Pigmentiphaga sp. H8: one gene and its partner. The protein of the gene in region 1 binds, or shares a complex with, the protein of each later gene. Links are inferred from orthologs where the notes say so. Each region holds a gene or a part of one and is shown on either strand. Other genes may lie near its edges. The genes, in order: metK and groL.

Region 1 (3,136 bases):
AATGGACCTTCCAGCCCTGCCCGCCGGGCAGGCGTTCGCCCGCCGCCAGCACCACGGCGGCGCCGGTCTGCGCCGCCAGCCGGCCGGGCAGCACCATGCTGAACGCGGGCTTGCCGAAGAACGGCGCCCACACACCTTCGCCGTTGCCGGGGACCTGGTCCGGCAGGATGCCGATCGCCTCGCCGCGGCGCAGGGCCCGCACCAGCTGGCGCACGCCCTGCAGATTGGCGGGTGCGGTATCCAGGTTGGGCCCGCGCCGGCCGCCCTCGACCAGTTGCGATACCCAGGCCTTGCGCGGCGGCCGGTACAGCACCGTGATGGGGCCGCCCCGGTGGGCGTAGTAGCGCGCCGCGACTTCGAAGCAGCCCAGGTGCGGCGTCAGGAACAGGATGCCCTTGCCCTCGTCCAGCGCGCCCTGCACGGCATCCCAGTCATCGGTGCGGCACTCGGCCAGCGCCCGGTCGGGCCTGAACCAGACGCGCGGGATCTCCAGCGCGCCCTCGCCGGCGGCGGCGGCCGAACGGCGCGCGAAGTCCTCGCCCCGATAGCCGCCCAGGGCGGCGTTGGCGCGCAGGCGCGCGGCATAGTCGGCGGAACTGCGATACACCAGCAATCCCAGGCAGCGCCCCAGGCGGTGCAGCCAGCCCAGCGGCAGCCGCGCGAGCAAACGATAGAAAGTCAGCAGCATCGAACGATCCGAACCTCGAAGAACAAGCCCCGCGGCCACCATGCCGGCAGGGGGGGTGGGCTCCATCCGGATTTTCCCCTAAAATGGAAAAGATCGCCGAGTTAACAGACAACTTGCGGGGCGATCGCGGCGCCGGTCCGTCCGGTGCGCGCATAAATGCCGCTAAAGCGTCGCTGCTCGCCACAGGTCCAAGACCCAGCAACGTGCAACACGCCGCGGAACCGATAGCCGGCGTGCGCGCCGGTCAGCTTTCAAAGGACTATCGAGTGGCCAATTCCTACCTCTTCACTTCGGAATCCGTCTCCGAAGGACACCCCGACAAAGTCGCCGACCAGGTCTCGGATGCCATCCTGGACGCCATCCTCGCGCAGGACCCGACCTCGCGCGTGGCCGCGGAAACGCTGTGCAACACCGGCCTGGTCGTGCTGGCGGGCGAGATCACCACGCGCGCCAACGTCGACTACATCCAGGTCGCGCGCGACACCATCAAGCGCATCGGCTACGACAACACCGACTACGGCATCGACTACAAGGGCTGCGCGGTGCTGGTCGCCTACGACAAGCAGTCGCCCGACATCGCCCAGGGCGTGGACCGCGCCTCGGACGACTACCTGAACCAGGGCGCCGGCGACCAGGGCCTGATGTTCGGCTACGCCTGCACCGAAACGCCCGACCTGATGCCCGCGCCGATCTGGTACGCGCACCGCCTGGTCCAGCGCCAGAGCGAGCTGCGCAAGGACGGCCGCCTGCCGTGGCTGCGCCCGGACGCCAAGTCCCAGGTCACCTTCCGCTACGTCGACGGCAAGCCGGTCGAGGTCGACACCGTGGTGCTGTCCACCCAGCACTCGCCCGACGTCAGCCAGGACACCATCCGCGAAGCCGTCATCGAAGAGATCATCAAGAAGACCTTCACCGACGGCCTGATCACCGACAAAACCCGCTACCTGGTCAACCCGACCGGCCGCTTCGTCATCGGCGGCCCGCAGGGCGACTGCGGCCTGACCGGCCGCAAGATCATCGTCGACACCTACGGCGGCGCATGCCCGCACGGCGGCGGCGCGTTCTCGGGCAAGGATCCGTCCAAGGTCGACCGCTCGGCCGCCTATGCCGCCCGCTACGTGGCCAAGAACATCGTCGCCGCGGGCCTGGCCACGCGCGCGCAGATCCAGGTCAGCTACGCCATCGGTGTGGCCGAGCCCATCAACATCACGGTCGACACCTACGGTACCGGCGTCATCCCCGACGACCAGATCGCCAAGCTGGTACGCGAGCACTTCGACCTGCGTCCGAAGGGCATCGTCAACATGCTGGACCTGCTGCGCCCGATCTACCAGAAGTCGGCCGCCTACGGCCACTTCGGCCGCTCGGAGCCGGAGTTCAGCTGGGAAGCCACCGACAAGGCGGCGGCGCTGCGGTCGGCGCGTTAACTCCCCGCTACCCGCTGAACTCGCCGTAGACTTCGCGCGGGTTGCGGACCAGGATCCGTTCGAGCACCGAACGGTCCTCCACCCACTCGGCCAGCAGGTCGAACAGGTCGCCGTCGTTGGGCATGCCCCTGCCCTGCATGTTCGTGTGCGGCCAGTCGCTGCCCCACAGCAGGCGTTCGGGCGCATGACGCACCAGGGCGCGTGCCAGGGGAGTGACCTCGGAATAGGGGTAGTCCTGCGCCGTGCTGCGCATCGGACCCGAAATTTTCACCCACACGCGCCCGGTATCCAGCAGCTCCAGCAGCCGCCGGAAGGCCGGCTGGTCCACTCCGCCCGCGGCGGGGATGCAGGCGAAGTGATCCAGCACGATGCGGTTGGGCAGGCGCAGCAACGCATCGGCATGCTCGACCAGATCGGTGCCGTGGGGATAGAACTGTACGTGCCAGCCGAACTCCGCGATCAGTTCGGGAATGCGCGGCGACGACAACCGGGGCAAGGCGCCGCGGTGGCCATGGCTGACGAAGCGGGCGCCGCGCACGCCCAGCGCGTCGAGCTCGGCCACGCGGGCGCGGTCCACGTCGTCGGGCAGCAGCGCCACGCCGCGAAAACGATCCGGGAAACGCCGCAGCACCTCGGCCAGGTGGTCCGGATTCTGGCCGTAGCCGGCGCCGCTGACCACCACCGCGCCGGACAATCCCAAGGTGTCCTGCAAGGCGATGTTGGTCTCGGGCAGCGCGTCCGCCGAGCGGTACTTGCTGCCCGGGTGGAACGGATAGCGGCTGGCGGGTCCGAACAGGTGCACGTGGCAATCGATGGCGCCCGCCGGCGCGGCCAGCCGGGGCTTGCGCGGATGCGGATCGGGCGGCGGCGTCAGCGGAAGCGCGTTCTGGCCGGACATGGGGTTCTCCATCAGTTCGCGGTGATGCGGGCACGCCGCACCACGTCCTTCCATTGCCGGATCTCGGCCGAGATCATCGCGGCGAAATCTTCGGGCGTGCTGGTCCTGGGCTCCACGCCCGCC
Region 2 (3,317 bases), 650 kb from region 1 along the record:
GCCCTCGTTCCAATTGACCCCCATTGCCCCTTCCGTGCCCATGAATCCGTGAGGCGGCAAGTATGTCCCGCCGGCCTTATTCGCAGGGCGGAACATCGGACCGCAATGCCCACGGGACAAGAAGGTCCGGGTAAGGGCTCTCCCGAATACCCCCCCCCTTGAAAGCCCCCCATGCCATCCCTATAATTAGCACTCGATTGCAGAGAGTGCTAACAACGCCGCCCACGCGGCGTCCAGGCCTCCGGCAACCGGCCGAGGCGCCGCGTTACGGCGTGGCACCGGCCAAATGCGGCTTTCCAGCCTCTTTTTCTGACAAATAGACGTCAACTTCGAACATCAGGAGTTTGTATGGCCCTCCGTCCCCTGCACGATCGCGTGATCGTCAAGCGCCTGGACAACGAGCGTAAAACCGCGTCCGGCATCGTCATCCCCGACAGCGCGGCCGAAAAGCCCGACCAGGGCGAAGTGCTGGCCGTCGGCCCGGGCAAGAAGACCGAAGACGGCAAAGTGCTGCCGGTCGACGTCAAGGTCGGCGACAAGGTCCTGTTCGGCAAGTACGCCGGCCAGGCCGTGAAAGTCGACGGCGACGAACTGCTCGTCATCCGTGAAGAAGAAATCCTGGCGGTGATCCAGTAAGCCTCGCGGCCCGCTGTCCGATCCCCCAGCATTCAACACACTATTCAAGGAATTTCGTAAATGGCTGCCAAACAAGTCCAGTTCGGTGATGACGCCCGCGCCCGCGTCGTCCGCGGCGTGAACGTCCTCGCCAACGCCGTCAAGGTCACCCTCGGTCCCAAGGGCCGCAACGTGGTTCTGGAGCGCTCCTTCGGCGCCCCCACCGTCACCAAGGACGGCGTGTCCGTCGCCAAGGAAATCGAACTGAAGGACAAGTTCGAGAACCTGGGCGCCCAGCTCGTCAAGGAAGTGGCCTCCAAGACCAGCGACAACGCCGGTGACGGCACCACCACCGCCACCGTGCTGGCCCAGGCCATCGTGCACGAAGGCCAGAAGTACGTGACCGCCGGCCTGAACCCGATGGACCTGAAGCGCGGCATCGACAAGGCCGTCGCCGCCGCCATCGAAGAACTGAAGAAGATCAGCAAGCCCTGCTCGTCGAGCAAGGAAATCGCCCAGGTCGGCTCGATCTCGGCCAACAGCGATTCGTCGATCGGCCAGATCATCGCCGACGCGATGGAAAAAGTGGGCAAGGAAGGCGTCATCACCGTCGAAGACGGCAAGTCGCTGGACAATGAACTGGACGTCGTCGAAGGCATGCAATTCGACCGCGGCTACCTGTCGCCCTACTTCATCAACAACCCCGACAAGCAAGTCGCTGCCCTGGACGATCCCTTCGTCCTGATCCACGACAAGAAGATCAGCAACATCCGCGAACTGCTGCCCGTCCTGGAACAAGTCGCCAAGTCGAGCCGCCCGCTGCTGATCATCGCTGAAGACGTCGACGGCGAAGCCCTGGCCACCCTGGTCGTCAACAACATCCGCGGCATCCTGAAGACCACCGCCGTCAAGGCCCCGGGCTTCGGCGACCGCCGCAAGGCCATGCTGGAAGACATCGCCATCCTGACCGGCGGCACCGTGATCTCGGAAGAGACCGGCCTGTCGCTGGAAAAGGCCACCCTGCAAGAGCTGGGCCAGGCCAAGCGCATCGAAGTGGCCAAGGAAAACACCACGATCATCGACGGCGCCGGCGACAGCAAGGCCATCGAGGCCCGCGTCAAGCAGATCCGCACCCAGATCGAAGAAGCGACCTCGGACTACGACCGTGAAAAACTGCAAGAGCGCGTGGCCAAGCTGGCCGGCGGTGTTGCCGTGATCAAGGTCGGTGCTGCCACCGAAGTCGAAATGAAGGAAAAGAAGGCTCGCGTCGAAGACGCCCTGCACGCCACGCGTGCCGCGGTGGAAGAAGGCGTGGTGCCCGGAGGCGGCGTGGCCCTGCTGCGTGCCAAGCAAGCCATCAAGGACACCAAGGGTGCCAACGCCGACCAGGACGCCGGCATCAAGATCGTCCTGCGCGCCATTGAAGAGCCGCTGCGCACCATCGTCGCCAACGCCGGCGACGAGCCCAGCGTCATCGTCAACAACGTGCTGAACGGCAAGGGCAACTACGGCTACAACGCCGCCACCGGCGAATACGGCGACATGGTCGAAGCCGGCGTGCTGGACCCCACCAAGGTCACCCGCACCGCCCTGCAGAACGCCGCCTCGGTTGCTTCGCTGCTGCTGACGACGGAAGCCACCGTGGTCGAGCTGGTCGAAGACAAGCCCGCTGCTCCCGCCCCCGGCGGCATGGGTGGCATGGGCGGTATGGGTGGCATGGACTTCTAAGAAGTCCTGCCGCCGGTCCCGGGCCCGCCCGGGACACTGCTTCGAAACCCGCGAGCGTCCGCGCTCGCGGGTTTTTCGTTTCGGCGGGTGCTACCGCATTTGGAGGATGACTCGCCGAATAGCGGTTCATACCATGGGCGTGCATACACACTTGGCAAGGACCGCTCCGCCATGGACTCGGACAACAGGATCTTCCATCGCCGCCTGGCCCGGCTCGCCCTGCTCGGGGCGGCCACGCTGTTTTGCGGCGCCGCCTCCGGCGCGACGTATTGCTCGTTCGTCAATCGCGACGACGGGGGCAACCGCAAGTTCACAGTGCGTATCGACACGGCCCGGTTCAAGGGCGAACCGGTGGCCGTCAACGATTGCACCCCAAGCACGATCATCGAGCTGATCACCCACCGGAACTACCAGACCCCGGAGCCGCTCTGGCTATCCTCGGGCTTCGACGAGGACCGGAATCGACTCAGCTACAAGCTGGTCATACAACGGAGCGGGGGCTATTCCGGCCTCGCCCAGGCTGTCATCGTCGAAGCCATCGACAGCAGCGAAGTCGGCGAGGTGTATCCGATCCACCTGGAGCCCGTCGACTCCATCAACGTCATCTTCGTTTCAGGATCCAACAACCAGGCGCGCGAGAAGGTCCCGAAACGCAAATACATCCTCGAAGGCAAGTTCAATTCGAATTGACGTTGGCCTGGGCTCTTGACCGGGTTGCGTATCGCAACTACATTTGTTGCGATACGCAACCCATGAACAAGAATCCATGGAAACCATAGCAGCGCCCCCTCCTCCCGCCGACTCTGTCATCCAGGAACTCCGCGAGTTCTCCCGCAAGCTGGTCCGCGAACTCGGCTTCATGCGCGCCACGCTGGCGGATACGGATCTGGCGCCCTCGGCGGTCCATGCCGTTCTCGAGATCGGCGCCGCGCCCGGCATCCATGCGAAGGATCTCGGTCATCTGCTGAAACTGG

The links.
Region 2: the proteins of metK (region 1) and groL are in contact, whole or in part, in a cryo-EM structure (PDB 8P4O), measured with the Escherichia coli proteins. The link is inferred for Pigmentiphaga sp. H8 from one-to-one orthologs.

The regions. Positions count from the first base shown.
Region 1 is NZ_CP033966.1:5,365,941-5,369,076, forward strand. The notes cover bases 217-3,034. They hold metK (methionine adenosyltransferase), read left to right. Parts: upstream 217-954; coding sequence 955-2,115; downstream 2,116-3,034. Other genes in these bases: EGT29_RS25310 (lysophospholipid acyltransferase family protein), read right to left, coding at 217-688; EGT29_RS25320 (amidohydrolase), read right to left, coding at 2,123-3,013; EGT29_RS25325 (tripartite tricarboxylate transporter substrate binding protein), read right to left, coding at 3,025-3,034. Also shown: more of EGT29_RS25310, read right to left, coding at 1-216; more of EGT29_RS25325, read right to left, coding at 3,035-3,136. UniProt on the Escherichia coli protein: Catalyzes the formation of S-adenosylmethionine (AdoMet) from methionine and ATP.
Region 2 is NZ_CP033966.1:4,720,478-4,723,794, forward strand. Bases 21-3,019 are described here. They hold groL (chaperonin GroEL), read left to right. Parts: upstream 21-696; coding sequence 697-2,343; downstream 2,344-3,019. Other genes in these bases: groES (co-chaperone GroES), read left to right, coding at 349-636; EGT29_RS22220 (hypothetical protein), read left to right, coding at 2,515-3,019. Also shown: more of EGT29_RS22220, read left to right, coding at 3,020-3,033; EGT29_RS22225 (bifunctional helix-turn-helix transcriptional regulator/GNAT family N-acetyltransferase), read left to right, coding at 3,110-3,317.